DNA from 2 places in the Nonomuraea sp. NPDC005983 genome. Region 1 is predicted to be linked to the other one. Evidence: riboswitches for the same ligand, from Rfam matches in the RefSeq annotation. Region 1 holds a riboswitch; the other holds the start of a gene.
What was found. Region 1 has a riboswitch for glycine ahead of gcvP (aminomethyl-transferring glycine dehydrogenase). Riboswitches for the same ligand answer to the same signal wherever they lie in the genome.

Region 1 (9,178 bases):
GAACGGGCCTGTACTGGTGGGCGGGGGTGCTGTACGGAGTACAGGTGGTTCGGCTCGTAGCCGCTGCGAAGAAGGAGTGATCGGGTGAAGGCGGTCGTCATGGCGGGCGGGGAGGGCACGCGGTTGCGTCCGATGACGGCCAACCAGCCCAAACCCCTGCTACCCGTGGTCAACCGCCCGATCATGGAGCACGTCCTCCGCCTGCTGAAGCGGCACGGCGTCACCGAGACGGTCGTGACGCTGCAGTTCCTGGCCGCCCTCGTGCGCAACTACTTCGGCGACGGCGACGAGCTGGGCATGAGCCTGCAGTACGCCACCGAGGACGTCCCGCTCGGCACGGCCGGCAGTGTCAAGAACGCCGAGGACCGCCTCCGCGACGACCGATTCTTGGTGATCTCCGGCGACGCCCTCACTGATATCGATTTATCAGACATGATCCGTTTTCATCGCGAAAATTCGGCTCTTGTCACCATTGGTCTGAAACGCGTCCCGAATCCGCTCGAGTTCGGGATCATCATCGTCGACGAGCTCGGACGCGTGCAGCGTTTCCTGGAAAAGCCCACGTGGGGCCAGGTCTTCTCCGACACCGTCAACACCGGGATCTACGTCATGGAGCCCGAGGTCCTCGACGCGGTGGCCACCGGAGAGCCCGTCGACTGGGCGGCCGACGTCTTCCCCAGGCTGCTCGAACGCGGCGCGCCCATCTACGGCTACGTCGCCGACGGCTACTGGGAGGACGTCGGCACCCACGACAGCTACCTCAAGGCCCAGGCCGACGCCCTGTCCGGGCGCGTCAAGCTGGACATCAGCGGCTTCGAGCTCTCGCCGGGCGTCTGGGTCGCGGAGTCGGCGACCATCGACCCCGACGCGGTGCTCAAGGGCCCGCTGCTCATCGGCGACTACGCCAAGGTCGAGGCGAACGCCGAACTGCGCGAGTACACGGTGCTCGGCAACAACGCGGTCGTCCGCGAGGGCGCGTTCCTGCACCGGGCCGTCGTGCACGACAACGTCTACCTCGGCCCCAGCGCCCACCTGCGCGGCTGCGTGATCGGCAAGAGCACCGACGTGATGGGCGGCGCCCGCATAGAGGAGAACGCGGTCATCGGCGACGAGTGCGTCATCGAGGCCGAGGCGTACGTCTCCAGCGGCGTCAAGGTGTACCCGTTCAAGACCATCGAGGCGGGCGCGGTCGTCAACACCAGCGTCATCTGGGAGTCGCGCGGCCAGCGCAACCTGTTCGGGCCCAGGGGCGTCAGCGGCCTGGTCAACGTGGAGATCACCCCCGAGCTGTGCGTGCGGCTCGCCAGCGCCTACGCCACCACCCTGAAGAAGGGCCAGCACGTCGTCACCTCGCGCGACTCCTCGCTCGCGGCCAGGGCGCTCAAGCGGGCTGTAGTGGCGGCGCTGACCGCCAGCGCCGTCAACGTCCTCGACCTGGAGGCCTCGCCGCTGCCGGTGGCCCGCTTCCACACGGCCCGCGAGTCGTCGGCGGGCGGCATCGCGCTGCGCACCACCGCCGGCGACCCGCAGAGCGTGGACATCGTGATCATGGACGACCGCGGCGCCGACCTGCCCGCCGCCGCCCAGCGCAAGCTTGAGCGGGTCTTCTCCCGCCAGGAGTTCCGCCGCGCCTTCCCCGGCGAGATCGCCGGGCTCGCCTATCCCGCCAGGATCGTCGAGGACTACACCCACGAGCTGCTCCGCCGGGTGGACATGACCGGCGTCAAGGGCATGAAGGTGGTCGTCGACTGCGCGGGCGGCACGTCCTCGCTGGTGATGCCCACGCTGCTCGGACGGGTCGGCATCGACGTGCTGACCGTCAACGCCCGCCTCGACGACGCCTCGCCCACCGAGACGCTGGCCGAGCGCCGCCGCGACCTGCAACGCCTCTCGGAGCTGGTCGGCTCCTCCCGGGCGGCCTTCGGCGTCCGGTTCGACCCGGTCGGCGAGCGGATCGCGCTGGTGGACGAGATGGGCCAGCTCATCGGTGAGGAGCGCGCCCTGCTGGTGGTGCTCGACCTGGTCGCCGCCGAGCGCAGGGGCGGCAGGGTGGCGCTGCCCGTGACCACCACCAGGGTCGCCGAGCAGGTCTGCCGCTTCCACGGCGTCGAGGCGCGCTGGACCCCGACCGCGCTGGACGCCCTCACCTCCGCCGCCGCCGACCATGACATGATCTTCGCGGCCGACGGCAGGGGCGGCTTCGTCGTGCCGGAGTTCAGCCCGGCGATCGACGGCCTGGCCGCGTTCATGCGCCTGCTCGGCCTGGTGGCCCGCACCCGCCTGTCGCTCAGCCAGATCGACGCCAGGATCCCCGAGGCCAAGCTGCTCAAGCGCTCCATGCCGACGCAGTGGGCGGCCAAGGGCGCGGTGATGCGCTCGGTCATCGAGGCGGCCGAGGCGGTGGGCGAGGGCTACCGCATCGACACCACCGACGGGGTCCGCGTCGAGGGGCCGGACGGCAGCTGGGTGCTCATCCTGCCCGCCGCCACCGAGCCCGTCACCGACCTGTGGGCCGAGGGGCCGGACGTCGACACGGCCGCCGCCCTTCTGGAGCGCTGGGCGCGCGTCGTGGAGCAGTGCACCACCTGAGGGCCGGACGGGAGCCCCGCGCCACCCGAGCGACAGCGGACGGTGACCGTGCGTCACGCGAGGGTTGGTGGACCCCTGCGCGCCCTCGTGGATCACCCGGATTCGATCGGAAATGAGATAGTTTGTGAACTCCTGGGTCAAGATCGTATTGTTAAGAGGCGCGGCGGCATGGACCTTTCGGCGCGGGCGGCGGTAACTTTGTCACCGTCCAAACCTGTCGTCCAGCGCCCCGCCTTGACCTTTGCCGCTGATCAGCGTAAGTTGCGGCATTCGCAAACTTGAAGAGCGAGGCGCGCCCCGAGCACCGTTGCCGCGTCTTCGCGGTAGGAGGCCGAGCCGATCGATGCCGAGCGTCTACTGCACGCAGTGCGGGCACGCCAACCCCGAGGATGCCCGTTTCTGTTCCCGCTGTGGGTCACCGTTGACCAGACAGGAGGTCTCAGGGGATACCACGTCGACGATCTCTATCGCGGGAATCGAGGCATACGAGGCTGAGGCGGGCGACATGCTCATGGCCGAGCGGGCGCTGGTGGAGCAGCTCCCGCCCGGTACGGCGTTGCTCAGCGTGACCCGGGGCCCCAACCAGGGCAGCCGCTTCCGCCTCGACAAGGAGCTCACCACCACGGGCCGGCACCCCGAGAGCGACATCTTCCTCGACGACATCACGGTCTCGCGCCGTCACGTCGAGTTCTACCGCCACCGCGGGGGGCAGTTCTCGGTGCGCGACGTGGGCAGCCTCAACGGCACCTACGTCAACAGGGAGCGCATCGAGGAGGTGCCCCTGCACTCCGGAGACGAGGTGCAGATCGGCAAGTTCCGCCTCGTCTTCCTGATGCGGACCGCCGCAGGCTCATGAGCTCGCAGGCGGCACGCTCGCACATGAGCATCGGGGAGGTGCTCGCGCTCCTGCAGGGCGAGTTCCCCGATGTCACGATCTCCAAGATTCGTTTCTTGGAGGGCGAGGGCCTCATCGAGCCCGAGCGCAGCCCGTCCGGCTACCGCAAGTTCACCCACCTGCACGTAGAGCAGTTGCGCTTCATCCTCACCGAGCAGCGCGACCACTACCTGCCGCTGCGGGTGATCAAGGACAGGATGGCCGAGAGCTTCGGCCGTCCGCGCGCCGTGCAGGACAAGCAGGAGGTGCGGCTGAGCCGCACCGAGCTGCTGGAGGCCGCCGGGCTCGATGACGAGACGCTCACCGAGCTGGAGGACTACGGCCTGCTCGCCGCCAAGGCCAGGCGCTACGACGAGGACGCGCTCAAGATCGCCCGCAGCGTGGGCGCGCTGGCCCGGTTCGGCCTGCACGCCCGCCACCTGCGCGCGGTCAGGGCGGCGGCCGAGCGCGAGGCGGGGCTGATCGAGCAGACGGTCGCGCCCATCCTCAAGCGCCGCGCCCCCGGCGCCATCGGCGAGGCCGACGAGGTGGCCAGAGAGCTGTCGAACCTGCTGCTCGACCTCCATGCCGCCCTTCTGCGTACCGGCGTACGCGACGTTCTGGGACGATGACCGGACCGGCGGGGCGTACTGGGCCCAACGGGTGTTACGTTGAAATGCAGAAGCGGACCAGCAAATAGCTGCGCCGGGTCACCGGCCAGTCGAATACGGAGCAGCCCGTGTTGCAGATGGAGGTCGTGGGCGTTCGGGTAGAAATGCCCACAAATCAGCCGATCGTCTTGCTCAAGGAGGCACACGGGGAGCGGTTCCTGCCCATCTGGATCGGCATGACCGAAGCGACGGCCATCGCCCTGGCCCAGGCGGAGGAGCCTCCGCCGCGGCCTCTGACGCACGACCTGTTCAGGGACGTGCTGAGCGCCCTGGGTGTCGGCCTGCGTGCCGTGAACATCGTCGCCCTGCGCGACGGCATCTTCTTCGCCGACCTGGTCTTCTCCAACGGGGTGGAGGTCAGCGCCCGCCCGTCCGACTCGATCGCGCTTGCGCTTCGCACCGGAGCGCGTATCTTCGCCAGCGAGGAAGTCGTCCAGGAGGCGGGGGTCATCATCCCCGACGACCAAGAGGATGAGGTGGAGAAGTTCAGGGAGTTCCTTGACACGATCACTCCCGAAGACTTCGGCAGGGCGGGGTAGGTATTTCAGTGCATTTACGCTTCACGACGCGCCGAGCCGGATCGTTGACTGAGCATGGTCACGGTCCTACGGTGCAAGTGAAACCCGTGGTCGCCCTTTTACGAACCCCCAGATCAGACCGCGGGATGAGAGAAAGCCGGAGGTCCGCGTGGCGGTCAGCAGCGGCGAGGGAAAGACGGCCGGCCAGGAAGATCCGGTGCGGCGCGAGAGCGCGCGGCAGCGTGCCGGAGAGCAGGGACTGCTCTTCGACGAGCGGCCCGCGACGTTGCCAGGTGACATCGGATACCGCGGCCCCACGGCCTGCTCGGCGGCCGGCATCACCTACAGGCAGCTTGACTATTGGGCGCGCACCGGCTTGGTGGAGCCCACGATAAGAGCCGCGCAGGGCTCGGGTTCCCAGCGGCTCTACAGCTTCCGCGACATCCTGGTGCTCAAGGTGGTCAAGCGGCTGCTCGACACCGGAGTGTCGCTCCAGCAGATCCGTACCGCCGTCCAGCACCTGCGCGATCGCGGGGTCGCCGACCTCGCGCAGATCACGCTGATGAGCGACGGCGTCAGCGTCTACGAGTGCACCTCGGCCGACGAGGTGATCGACCTGCTCCAGGGCGGCCAGGGCGTGTTCGGCATCGCGCTCGGCCGGGTCTGGCGCGAGGTCGAGGGGTCCCTCGCGGAGCTGCCGGGGGAAAGAGCGGCGGTCGCGGACGACGTCCCGGCCGACCATCCCACTGACGAGCTGGCCCAGCGGCGACGCGCGCGTCGCATTGGGTAGTAACCTTTAGGGACAAAAGCTGATGACCCCGTGCGGGAGAGTCCCCGGGCTGCTGCCCCGGGGCGCCGAAGGAGCAACCCTCCCCGGAATCTCTCAGGCGCCAGTACCGCTCGGGTGAGGCAACTCTGGAAAGCAGGCGCGCCGGCCAGGCGCGTCTCACCGACGGTGCAAGCCCCTTGGGGTGAAGCTCTCAGGTCGCCATGACAGAGGGGGAGATCCGGCACTCGTCCGCGCCCTGGCGCCGGTCTCCAAGCCCTCGGGAGGCACCTCCATGACCGACCTGTCTGCACCGCCGTTCTCGTCCCGGCATATCGGCCCGTCGGAATCCGAGCAGCAGCGCATGCTCGAAACCGTGGGCTTCGAGTCCGTGGCGGACCTGGTGGCGGTGGCCGTGCCCGAGGCCATCAGGGCCAAGGACCGCCTCCAGCTGCCCGCCGCGATCGGCGAGACCGAGGCGATCGCCGAGCTGCGCGCCCTGGCCGACCGCAACCAGGTGCTCACCTCCATGATCGGCCTCGGCTACTACGACACGATCACCCCCGCGGTCATCCGGCGCAACCTGCTGGAGAATCCGGGCTGGTACACCGCCTACACGCCGTACCAGCCGGAGATCTCGCAGGGCCGCCTGGAGGCGCTGCTCAACTTCCAGACCGTGGTCTCCGACCTCACCGGCCTGCCCGTCGCGGGCGCGTCCCTGCTGGACGAGGCCACCGCGGCCGCCGAGGCGATGACGCTGGCCAGGCGGGCGGGCAAGGCCAAGAGCGCCGTGTTCGTCGTCGACTCCGACGCGCTGCCGCAGACCAAGGCCGTGCTGGCCACCCGCGCCGAGCCGCTCGGCATCACCCTCGTCGAGAGCGACCTGACCGGCGAGCTGCCCGAGTGCTTCGGCGTCCTCGTGCAGTACCCCGGCGCGTCGGGCCGCCTGCGCGACTTCCGCGCGGTCGCCGCCGCCGCGCACGCCTCCGGCGCGCTCGTGGTGGCCGCCGCCGACCTGCTCGCCCTGACCCTGGTCGCCGCGCCGGGCGAGCTGGGCGCCGACATCGCGATCGGCTCCTCGCAGCGGTTCGGCGTCCCGTTCGGCTTCGGCGGCCCGCACGCCGCCTACATGTCGGTGCGCGAGGGCCTGCAGCGGCAGATGCCGGGCCGCCTGGTGGGCGTCTCCGTCGACGCCGACGGTTCGCCCGCCTACCGGCTCGCGCTGCAGACCCGCGAGCAGCACATCCGCCGCGAGAAGGCCACCAGCAACATCTGCACCGCCCAGGTGCTGCTCGCCGTCATCGCCGGCATGTACGCCGCCTACCACGGGCCCGAGGGGCTGCGCCGCATCGCCTCCCGCGTCAACGCGCACGCCGTCACGCTGGCCGAGGTGCTGCGGGCCGGACGCGTCGAGGTCGTGCACGACGCGTTCTTCGACACCGTGCTCGCCCGCGTGCCGGGCCGGGCCGCCGCGGTCGTGGCCGAGGCCGCCTCGCGCGGCGTCAACCTGTGGCAGGCCGACGCCGACCACGTCTCCGTCTCCTGCGACGAGAAGACCACCCTCGGCCACCTGGAGCAGGTCGCCGCCGCCTTCGGCGTCGCCGTCTCGCTGCACGAGCTCGCGGAGCCAGGCGCGATCCCGGCGTCACTGGCACGTGAGTCCGGCTACCTGACCCACCCGGTCTTCCACGACCACCACTCCGAGACCTCGATGCTGCGCTACCTGCGCAAGCTCCAGGACAAGGACATCGCGCTCGACCGGTCGATGATCCCGCTCGGCTCGTGCACGATGAAGCTGAACGCGACCACCGAGATGGAGCCCATCACCTGGCCCGAGTTCGCGGCCGTCCACCCGTACGCGCCCGAGGAGCAGGCCGCCGGGTACCGCGAGCTGATCGCGACGCTGGAGGGCTGGCTGGCCGAGGTCACCGGCTACGACGCGGTCTCCATCCAGCCGAACGCGGGCTCCCAGGGCGAGTTCGCCGGGCTGCTGGCCATCCGCGCCTACCACCGCGGCAACGGCGACACCCACCGCGACGTCTGCCTCATCCCGTCCTCGGCGCACGGCACGAACGCGGCCAGCGCCGTCATGGCGGGCATGCGGGTCGTGGTCGTGGCCTGCGACTCCGACGGCAACGTGGACCTCGGCGATCTCGACGCCAAGATCGACAAGCACCGCGACGCGCTGGCCGCGATCATGGTGACGTACCCGTCCACGCACGGCGTCTACGAGGAGACGATCACCGAGGTCTGCGCCAAGGTGCACGCCGCCGGCGGCCAGGTGTACGTCGACGGGGCCAACCTCAACGCGCTGGTCGGCCTGGCCAAGCCGGGCCAGTTCGGCGCCGACGTGTCGCACCTGAACCTGCACAAGACGTTCTGCATCCCGCACGGCGGCGGCGGCCCCGGCGTCGGCCCGGTCGCGGTGCGCGGCCACCTGACGCCCTACCTGCCGGGCCACCCGCTGCGCGACGGCTCGCCGGTCGGGCCCGTGTCGGCGGCCCCGTACGGCTCGGCGGGCATCCTGCCGATCTCGTGGGCCTACATCCGGATGATGGGCGGCGACGGGCTCAGCGCGGCCACCGAGCAGGCGATCCTGTCGGCCAACTACCTGGCCCGCAGGCTCGCTCCCCACTACCCGGTCCTCTACACCGGGCGCGGCGGCCTGGTGGCCCACGAGTGCATCATCGACCTGCGCCAGATCACCAAGGAGACCGGCGTCACCGTCGACGACGTGGCCAAGCGGCTCATCGACTACGGCTTCCACGCGCCGACCATGTCGTTCCCCGTGGCGGGCACGCTCATGATCGAGCCCACCGAGAGCGAGGACCTCGCCGAACTCGACCGGTTCGCCGAGGCGATGATCGCGATCAGGGGCGAGATCTCGAAGGTCGCCTCCGGCGCCTACGACCGGTCCGACAACCCGCTGAGCAACGCCCCGCACACCGCCGACTCGGTCACCGCCGACGAGTGGTCGCACCCGTACACCCGTACCGAGGCGGCCTACCCGCTGCCGTCGCTGCGTGACGGCAAGTACTGGGTGCCGGTGCGGCGCATCGACCAGGCGTTCGGCGACCGCAACCTGGTCTGCTCCTGCCCGCCGCTGGAGGCCTACGAGGACTGACGGCTCCGCCCCGCGACGCCTTCCGGCGCCGCGGCCCGCTGTGCGCTGCGGCTCTGTGTGCTACGGCCTTTCGGCGTCACGGCCCTTCTCGCGTCACGGCTCTCTCCGCGCTGCGGGGAGGGCCGTTTCGCGTGATTTGTCGGTACGGTGGACGCGGCGGATCACCGCGGGAGGGCTCCATGCGCGACGGCGTGCTCGGCGACCTCGTCAAAGGCCAGCTCTGTCTGTTCGGCGGGCTGACCACGTGCCTGGTCGCCATGCCGGACTGCCTGACGGTCAACTGCGGCATGAGCGACTTCGGCGTCCACTGGCGGACCATCGTCCCCTACGCGATCGGTCTCCTCGGGGCCGCGCTGTTCACCCGTCGCGCGTTACGGGCCGCCGCTCCGGACCTGCGCTCGCCCGGGTTCGTGCGGCGGGCCGGAGACTCCTTCGCCGTGTTACTGACCGGCGTCCTGCTGACGCCCTACACGCTGGCCGAGACCGTGCACTGGATACACAGGCTGTTCGGTGCCGGTCTGTTCCTTCACGAGCTGATCCTGGCGATCCGGCTCGTCGCGTGGGCCCGCGCCGACGCCGCCGCGGTCGCGCTGGTCGCCGTCCAGGTCGGCAGCGGAGTGCTGTCCGGAATCTACG
Region 2 (9,178 bases), on a different contig from region 1:
TGAGGCAGTGCGACCGGCAGCAGTCGCCGCGCGACGCCCTGGAGGCCATCGAACGGGCCAGACCCGTCGTGCGGACCGGGGCCGTCGAGCGAACCAGGACCGTCGTGCGGGCTGGGGCCCTGTGGTTCCTGCCCCGCGCCGGGGCCGGCGTGCGGGTCGGGGGGCCGGACGTCCTGCCAGGGGGGTGGCGGCATGGGGTCAAGTATGGCGGCGGGTGGAGGGAAGGTCGTGGCGGCCGGAGACGAACTCCTGGAAGGCGATCTTGGCCTTGATCACCGGACGCCGCCAGCGCTCCTCCCGGCGGAGGGCCTTGGCCAGCTTGCGCGGGGAGCGTCCGATGAAGAACCAGTGAGCCCACGGCGACCCGGGACGGGCCAGCCGAAGCGCGCCCACCAGCAGCAGGACCGGGACGAACAGCCCTACCAGCCCCGTCCAGATCTTGCCCTTGAGCAGGGTGACGACGGCCAGCAGCAGGTTGCCGACGATCAGCGCGGCCGGGTTGACCAGGGGGCCGTAGTCCCAGGTGAGGGGGCGCAGCCCGATCAGCAGCAGGGCGGTGACCGCGACCGCGATGAACACCGCGTCGACGGAGGTCCGCCCCTCCTCCTCCCAGTACACGTCGTGCAGGTGCAGGATCAGCGCGAACTCGTCGAGCACCAGCGCGGAGCCGACGCCGAAGACGGACGCGGCGGCGGCGTACCCGATCTGGGACCCGGCCGACAGCACGAACCCGGCGACGCCGCCGATCAGCATGAGCACGACGCCGAACACCACGTGGTGGATGTGCATCTCACCCACGCTGACGTTGCGGAACCAGCCCACCTTGGCCCTGATCAGCCGGACGTTGATACGGGTGGCGACGAAGGCGACGATGAGCGCGACGAAGTAACAGAACAGCGGCAGCCGTCCCGTGTCGACAATGCTCTGCTGCAACCAGTTACTCATGACCTAGAAACTGATGGTACGAGCCGTTCCGGTCGTGTGATGCCGCGTGGTTGCCTTATGACCGTCAAGGACCGGTAGAGCCCTACAAGAGGCGCGTGCGGTTCAGGACAGGAAGGCACGGAGGAGCGCGGCCGTGCCCTCCAGGTGTTCGGCGACGGCGCGGCGGGCCGCGTCAGGGTCGCCGGCGAGGATGGCGGCCACGATCGCCTGGTGCTGGACGGCGGCGTGCTCGAGGTTCACGTGAAGCATCGGGATGGCGTTGAGCAGGTCGCTGACCCGCAGGCGGGCGTCGGCGCAGGCGGTGGCGAGCAGGGGCGAGCCGGTCAGCTCCGCGATCGACAGGTGGAAGGCGGTGTCGAGGCGGCGGTAGTCCTCGACACCGGCCTCGTTGAGCTCCGACAGCCTGCGGCGGAGCAGCGCCTGCTGCTCGTCGGTGAGTTCGGACGTCGCCAGCACCTCGGCGGCCCCGCACTCCACGGCCATGCGGAAGGTGAGCGCGTCGGACAGGTCGGCCAGCCCCATGTCGGCGACGGCCTTGCGCAGGTCGCCCTGCCCAGGCGGGGGCGGGACGTAGGTGACGAACGCCCCGCCGTAGCGTCCGCGCCGGACGTCCAGGTAGCCCGCCTCCTGGAGGGCGCGGATCGCCTCGCGCAGGGTGACCCGGCTGATGCCGAGTTGCACGGCCAGCTCGCGCTCGGGCGGCAGTTTCTCGCCGGGCCCCACCACGCCGAGTTTGATCGCCTGGAGCAGCCGTTCCACGGTCTCCTCGAAGGCGTTTCCCGCCCTGACGGGCCTGAGCATCGTCAACGGATTCATCGTCATGGCAGCCTGCTGCTTCGCCGCGCTCTCACCCCGGGCTCCTCCACTTCGCCGCGCCGCCCCGTCCGCCAACCCGTCCGCCAACCCGTCCGAATCGTCCAAGGTGTCCTCAGGTCTTGACAAGCGATCCCACCATGCACCTCAATGGTCTGAGACTAGCCCAATCAACGGGAAAGCGCGTCGGGGAGCAAATGTGAGTGAGCGATCCACCGCCGGCTTCCTCACTGTCGAGGAGCTGCGGGTCGAGGCCGCGGCCGGGCGGATCGACACCGTCCTGCTCGCGATCGCCGACATGCAGGGCAGATTGCAGGGCAAGCGGCTGTCCGCGCGGTACTTCCTGGACGAGGTGCTACACCACGGCTCCGAGGGCTGTAACTACCTGCTCGCTGTGGACGTGGACATGACGACGGTCGAGGGCTACGCGATGTCGTCATGGGAACGAGGTTACGGCGATTTCGTGATGAAGCCCGATCTGTCGACGCTGAGACGCGTCCCCTGGCAGGAGGGCACCGCCATGCTCATGGCGGACCTGGCCTGGGAGAGCGGCGAGGACGTCGCCCCCTCGCCGCGCCAGATCCTGCGCAGGCAGCTCGCCCGGCTCGCCGAGCGCGGCCTGGCCGCGTACGTCGGCACCGAGCTGGAGTTCATCGTCTACGAGAACAGCTACGAGGACGCGTGGAAGCGGGCATACCACGACATGTCCCCCGCCAACCTCTACAACGTCGACTACTCCCTCCTCGGCACCGCCCGCGTCGAGCCGCTCCTGCGCCGGATCCGGCGCGAGATGGCGGGTGCGGGCCTGTACGTCGAGTCGGCCAAGGGCGAGTGCAACCTCGGCCAGCACGAGATCGCCTTCCGCTACGACGAGGCGCTGCGCACCTGCGACAACCACTCGATCTACAAGAACGGCGCCAAGGAGATCGCGGCCCAGGAGGGCAAGTCGATCACCTTCATGGCCAAGCCGAACCAGCGCGAGGGCAACTCCTGCCACATCCACATCAGCCTCCGTGGCCTCGACGGCGAACCGGTCATGGCGGGCGACGGCGAGCACGGCCTGTCGCCGATGGGCGCGAGCTTCGTCGCCGGGCAGCTCGCCTGCCTGCGCGAGCTGACGCTGCTCTACGCACCGAACATCAACTCCTACAAGCGGTACGTCCCCGGCAGCTTCGCCCCGACCGCGATCAAGTGGGGCGTCGACAACCGCACGTGCGCGCTCCGCCTCGTCGGCCACGGGCACTCGCTGCGGGTGGAGAACCGGGTGCCGGGCGGAGACGTCAACCCCTACCTCGCCGTGTCGGCGCTGATCGCGGCCGGCCTGTACGGCATCGACAACGAGCTGCCCCTGGAGGACGCGTTCACGGGCAACGCCTACGCCTCGGGGGCCGAGACCGTCCCGCACACGCTGCGGGACGCGCTGGCCCTGTTCGAGGGGGCGAAACTGGCCCGCGACACCTTCGGCGAGGACGTGGTGGAGCACTACGCGAACAACGCCCGGATCGAGCTGGCCGCCTTCGATGCGGCGGTCACGGACTGGGAGCTGTTCCGCGGATTCGAGCGCATGTGAAGGACCTGCATTGAAGATCATCAATCCCGCGACCGAAGAGGTCATCGCCGACGTCGAACTGGCCGACACGGCGGAGGTCGACCGGGCCGTGGAGCGTGCCAGGCGGGCGTACCCGGCTTGGCGTGACGTCTCTCCCGGCGATCGGGCGCGGCTGCTCAGAAGGTTCGCCGACGTCGTGGACGCCCACGGCGAGGAGCTGGCGCGGCTGGAGCTCGCCAACGCCGGCCACCCGATCGGCAACGCGACGTGGGAGGCGGGCAGCGTCCGCGACGTCCTGCACTTCTACGCCGGGGCGCCGGAGCGCAACCACGGCAAGCAGATCCCGGTGCCCGGCGGCGTGGACATCACGTTCCAGGAGCCGCTCGGCGTCGTCGGCGTGATCGTGCCGTGGAACTTCCCGATGCTCATCATGAGCTGGGGCGTCGCCCCGGCTCTCGCGGCGGGCAACACGGTGATCGTCAAGCCCGCCGAGTGGACCCCGCTCACCGCGCTGAGGCTGGCCGAGCTGGCCCTGGAGGCGGGCCTCCCCGAGGGGGTGCTCCAGGTCCTGCCTGGCGCAGGGGAGGTCGCGGGTGCCCGCCTGGTCGAACATCCGGACGTCGCCAAGATCGTGTTCACCGGCTCGACCGAGGTGGGCAAAGAGATCGCAGCAAAGGCCGCGAGGCACGTCAAGCGCATCACCCTCGAACTAGGCGGCAAATCCGCAAACATCGTCTTCGCCGATTCTGACGTGGAAAAGGCGGCGAGAACCGCGCCCTACGCCGTCTTCGACAACTCCGGCCAGGACTGCTGCGCCCGGTCGAGGATCCTCGTCCAGGCCGAGATCCACGACGAGTTCCTCGACCTGCTCGCGCAGGCCGTGCGGAAGGTCAGGGTCGGCGACCCGCTCGACCCGGCCACCGAGATGGGCCCCCTGGTCAGCGCCGAGCACCTGGAGCGGGTCCGCGGCTTCGTCGACGGCACGCCGTACCTGCAGGGCGACTGCCCGACCGGCAAGGGCTACTGGTTCCCGCCCACGGTCCTGACCACGCGGGTCACCGACCGGACGTTCACCGAGGAGATCTTCGGACCCGTGGTGTCGGTGGTGCCCTTCGCGGACGAGGCCGAAGCCGTCCGGATCGCCAACGACACCCGGTACGGCCTGAGCGGCTCCATCTGGACCCGCGACGTCGGCAGGGCGCTGCGGGTGGCCAGGGCCGTCGAGGCGGGCGCGCTGTCGGTGAACTCGCACTCCTCGGTGCGCTACTGGACGCCGTTCGGCGGCTTCAAGGAGTCCGGCCTCGGCCGGGAACTCGGCCCGGACGCCCTGGCCGCGTTCACCGAGACCAAGAACGTCTTCATTTCAACGGAGTGAAACACATGCAGCGTTTGCAGGACCGCGTCGCCGTCATCACCGGCGCGGGCAGCGGCATCGGCCTGGCCACGGCCCGCAGGTTCGCCGAGGAGGGCGCCAGGGTCGTCTGCGTGGACGTCGACGAGGAGGCGGGCAAGAAGGCCGCGGCCGAGGTCGGCGGCCTCTTCGTCCGGGCCGACGTGACCAGCGAGGACGACGTCGCCCGGATGTACCAGACGGCGTTCGACACCTACGGCAGCGTGGACATCGCGTTCAACAACGCGGGCATCTCGCCGCCCGACGACGACTCGATCCTGGAGACGGGCATCGACGCCTGGCGGCGCGTCCAGGAGGTGAACCTGACGAGCGTGTACCTGTGCTGCAAGCACGCGATCCCGTACATGCGGCGGCAGGGTAAGGGGTCCATCATCAACACCGCCTCGTTCGTCGCGGTGATGGGCTCGGCGACCTCACAGATCTCCTACACGGCGTCCAAGGGCGGGGTGCTGGCGATGTCGCGCGAGCTGGGCGTGCAGTTCGCCCGCGAGGGCATCAGGGTGAACGCGCTCTGCCCGGGGCCGGTGAACACGCCGCTGCTCCAGGAGCTGTTCGCCAAGGACCCGGAGCGGGCGCAGCGCCGCCTGGTGCACGTCCCGGTCGGGCGGTTCGCCGAGGCGTCCGAGATCGCCGCCGCCGTCGCGTTCCTGGCCAGCGACGACGCCTCGTTCATCACGGGCTCGGATTTCCTGGTCGACGGCGGGATCTCCGGCGCCTACGTCACCCCGCTGTAAGGAGAAGCTGTCATGCGCCGTCCCGTCATCGGCATCACGTCCTATGTCGAACCCGCCCGGTTCACCGTGTGGGAGCTGCCCGTGGCCTTGCTGCCGTACATGTACGTGGAGCAGGTGGTGCGGGCCGGTGGCCAGCCCGTGATCCTGCCCCCGGCAGGCGACCCGGCCTCGGTGGTACAGCGGCTCGACGGGGTGATCTTGGCGGGCGGCGGTGACATCGACCCCGCCCTCTACGGTGAGAGCCCGCACGAGCGCACCGGCTTCGTCAGAGACTTCAGGGACGAGGCGGAGTTCGCGGTCCTGTCCGCCACGCTCGACGCGGGCCTGCCCTACCTGGGCATCTGCCGTGGCCTCCAGATGCTGAACGTGGCGCTCGGCGGGACCCTGCACCAGCACCTGCCTGACGTGGTCGGGCACTCCGGCCACTCCCCCGCGCCCGGCACGTTCGGCCCGCTGCCTGTCACACCCGTGCCGGGCAGCCGGGTGGCCAAGGCGCTGGGCCCGGAGCCCCTGGAGGTCATGCACTACCACCACCAGGCCGTCGACAGGCTCGGCCCCGGCCTCACCGTGACCGCCACGGCCGACGACGGGACCGTCGAGGCGGTCGAGCTGGACCCGTACCCGTTCGCGGTGGCCGTCCAGTGGCATCCTGAGGCGTCTGAGGACGAAGCGCTGTTCGAGGCGCTGGTGGCGGCCTGCTGACCCCTGGCCGGGCTACGAACCCGGACGTACGCGACAAGAGCCCCGCGACGGCACTAGGCTGGCGGGCAACACCGACGAACCCGTGCGGGAGAGCGTCCTGACAGCCGGTCAGGGCCCCTGAAGGAGCAAGCCCTCCCCGCGAACCTCTCAAGGCAAAGGACCGCGCGGACGAGGTGACCTCTGGAAAGCAGGCCGGTTGGCCTCGCCGAAGGTGAAAGTCCGGCAAAACTCGGGCGAATCTCTCAGGCATCGATGACAGAGGGGGAGGATGCTGGCATCCGACTCTGCCCTGAGGTGCGACACATGTCCCGACCCACACCGCTGCGAGACGTCCACGAGAGCCTCGGCGCGACCCTGACCGACTTCGCGGGCTGGCTCATGCCCCTGCGCTACGGCAGCGAGTCCGCGGAGCACAACGCCGTCCGGCAGGCGGCGGGGCTGTTCGACCTCTCGCACATGGGCGAGATCTTCGTGACCGGCCCGCAGGCGGCCGAGGCGCTCGACTACGCGCTGGTGGGGCACCTGTCGGCGCTGGCCCCCGGCCGCGCCCGGTACACGATGATCGTGGACGAGCGGGGCGGGGTGCTGGACGATCTGATCGTCTACCGGCTGGGCGACGAGGAGTTCATGGTGGTGGCCAACGCCTCCAACTATGAAAAAGTCGCGAATGAGCTGATAAATCGCGGTAAGTCGTACGACGCGGTGGTTGACGACCGGTCCGAGCAGTACGCGCTGATCGCCGTGCAGGGGCCGCGCGCGCAGCAGATTCTCGCCACGCTCACCGACGCCGACCTCGACGGCCTCAAGTACTACGCGGGCCTGCCCGCGCTGGTCGACGGCCGGCAGGCGCTGATCGCCCGCACCGGCTACACCGGCGAGGACGGTTTCGAGCTGTTCGTGGCCAACCAGGACGCGGTGCCGCTCTGGCACGCCCTGACCGAGGCGGGCACGCCGCACGGCCTGCTGCCCGCGGGCCTGTCCAGCCGCGACACCCTCAGGCTCGAAGCAGGCATGCCGCTGTACGGCAACGAACTCTCCGCGGAGCTGACCCCATTCGACGCGGGGCTAGGCAGAGTGGTGAAATTCGACAAGCCGGGCGACTTCGTCGGCAGGTCGGCGCTCGAGGCGGTCAAGGACGACGCGCCGCGGCGCAGGCTCGTCGGGCTGGTCGCGCGGGGCCGCCGGGTGCCCCGACACGGGTACCCGGTCACCAAGGACGGAGCCGTCGTCGGCGAGGTCACCAGCGGTGCGCCATCCCAGACCCTGGGCAAGCCCATCGCGATCGCCTACGTCGACGCCGGGGTCAATGAAGGTCTGGCCGTGGACATCCGGGGCAGCCATGAACCCGTGGACCTGATCGAGCTGCCCTTTTACAGGAGGAACAAGTGAGCAACATCCCTGACGAGCTGAGCTACACCAAGGAGCACGAGTGGGTGTCCGGTCTTGAGGACGCCATCACGGTGACCATCGGCATCACGGCCTTCGCCGCCGAGGCCCTCGGGGACGTGGTCTTCGTGCAGCTTCCGGAGGCCGGCTCGGTCGTCGAGGCGGGCGACTCGATCGGCGAGGTCGAGTCCACCAAGTCCGTGAGCGAGATCTACACCCCTGTCGGCGGTGAGATCGTCGAGGTGAACCAGGCCATCATCGACGACCCGTCGCTCGCCAACAGCGACCCGTACGGCGAGGGCTGGATGTTCCGTGTGCGCGTCCAGGGCGACCCGGAGGACCTGCTCACCGCCGAGGAGTACACGGCGCTCACCTCAGGCGAGTCCTGACCCACCCGCCGGGGTCCTGACCTGGGCCCCGGCCTTTCTGAAGGGCGCACATCAATGGCGATCAGCGTCTTCGACCTCTTCAAGATCGGCATCGGCCCGTCGAGCTCGCACACCGGCGGCCCGATGGCCGCCGCGCACCGCTTCGCCCGCGGCCTGCGCGACGACGGCCTTCTGGAGCGGACGGCGCGCGTCGAGACGATCCTGTACGGCTCGCTCGGGCTGACCGGCAAGGGGCACGGCAGCGACAAGGCCGTCCTGCTCGGCCTGTCGGGCGACAAGCCCGAACTGGTGGACGTCGACGGCATCGACGCCCGCCTCGCCGAGATGCGCGCCTCCGGCACCGTCAAGCTGTTCGGCACCCGCGAGATCCCGTTCGTGATCGGCGAGGACCTCGTCTTCGAACGCAAGATCACGCTCCCCGAGCATCCGAACGGCATGCGGTTCACCGCGTTCTCCGACTCGGGCGAGAAGCTGCGGGAGAAGGTCTACTTCTCCGTGGGCGGCGGCTTCGTCGTCGACGAGAACGCCACGGGCGCCGACCGGATCAAACCCGACGACACCGTCCTGCCCTACCCCTTCACGACCGGGGAGGAGCTGCTCAAGCACTGCTCCAACACGGGGCTGTCCATCTCGGCGCTGATGATGCGGAACGAGCAGGCCTTCGGCCGCACCGAGGAGGAGATCCGCGCCGGGATCCTGAACCTGTGGCGGGTCATGTCCGACTGCGTACGGCGGGGCATCGCCCAGGAAGGCGTGCTGCCGGGCGGCCTGCGCGTCAAGCGCCGCGCCAACCAGCTCCACCGCCGCCTGCAGGCCGAGTCCTCGGAGCGGGACCCGCTGCACGTGATGGACTGGGTCTCGCTGTTCGCGCTGGCCGTCAACGAGGAGAACGCTGCGGGCGGCCGCGTCGTCACAGCCCCCACGAACGGCGCGGCGGGCATCATCCCCGCCGTTCTGACGTACTACAGCCGGTTCGTCCCGCACGCCGACGACGAGGGCATCATCCGCTTCCTGCTCACCGCCACCGCGATCGGCGTCCTGTTCAAGGAGAACGCCTCGATCTCCGGCGCCGAGGTGGGCTGCCAGGGCGAGGTCGGCTCGGCCTGCTCGATGGCCTCGGCCGGCCTCACCGAGGTCCTGGGCGGCACCCCTGAGCAGGTGGAGAACGCCGCCGAGATCGGCATCGAGCACAACCTCGGCCTGACCTGCGACCCGATCGGCGGCCTCGTCCAGATCCCGTGCATCGAGC

Region 2: linked by a shared signal. The riboswitch ahead of gcvT (glycine cleavage system aminomethyltransferase GcvT) and the one ahead of gcvP (aminomethyl-transferring glycine dehydrogenase) in region 1 are both predicted to bind glycine.

Annotation. Positions count from the first base shown of each region.
Region 1 is NZ_JBEXUP010000053.1:10,108-19,285, reverse strand. Features, by position in the region: gene ABZ297_RS23125 (CDP-alcohol phosphatidyltransferase family protein) at 1-80, shown strand, start outside; gene ABZ297_RS23120 (mannose-1-phosphate guanyltransferase) at 85-2,589, shown strand; gene ABZ297_RS23115 (FHA domain-containing protein) at 2,933-3,445, shown strand; gene ABZ297_RS23110 (MerR family transcriptional regulator) at 3,469-4,095, shown strand; gene ABZ297_RS23105 (bifunctional nuclease family protein) at 4,203-4,673, shown strand; gene ABZ297_RS23100 (MerR family transcriptional regulator) at 4,822-5,442, shown strand; glycine riboswitch at 5,466-5,561, shown strand; gene gcvP (aminomethyl-transferring glycine dehydrogenase) at 5,714-8,542, shown strand; gene ABZ297_RS23090 (hypothetical protein) at 8,722-9,178, shown strand, end outside.
Region 2 is NZ_JBEXUP010000134.1:887-10,064, forward strand. Features, by position in the region: gene ABZ297_RS37540 (hypothetical protein) at 1-194, opposite strand, end outside; gene ABZ297_RS37545 (hypothetical protein) at 199-945, opposite strand; gene ABZ297_RS37550 (FCD domain-containing protein) at 1,048-1,767, opposite strand; gene ABZ297_RS37555 (glutamine synthetase family protein) at 1,958-3,328, shown strand; gene ABZ297_RS37560 (aldehyde dehydrogenase family protein) at 3,279-4,682, shown strand; gene ABZ297_RS37565 (3-oxoacyl-ACP reductase) at 4,688-5,452, shown strand; gene ABZ297_RS37570 (gamma-glutamyl-gamma-aminobutyrate hydrolase family protein) at 5,465-6,154, shown strand; glycine riboswitch at 6,230-6,327, shown strand; gene gcvT (glycine cleavage system aminomethyltransferase GcvT) at 6,458-7,543, shown strand; gene gcvH (glycine cleavage system protein GcvH) at 7,540-7,929, shown strand; gene ABZ297_RS37585 (L-serine ammonia-lyase) at 7,984-9,178, shown strand, end outside.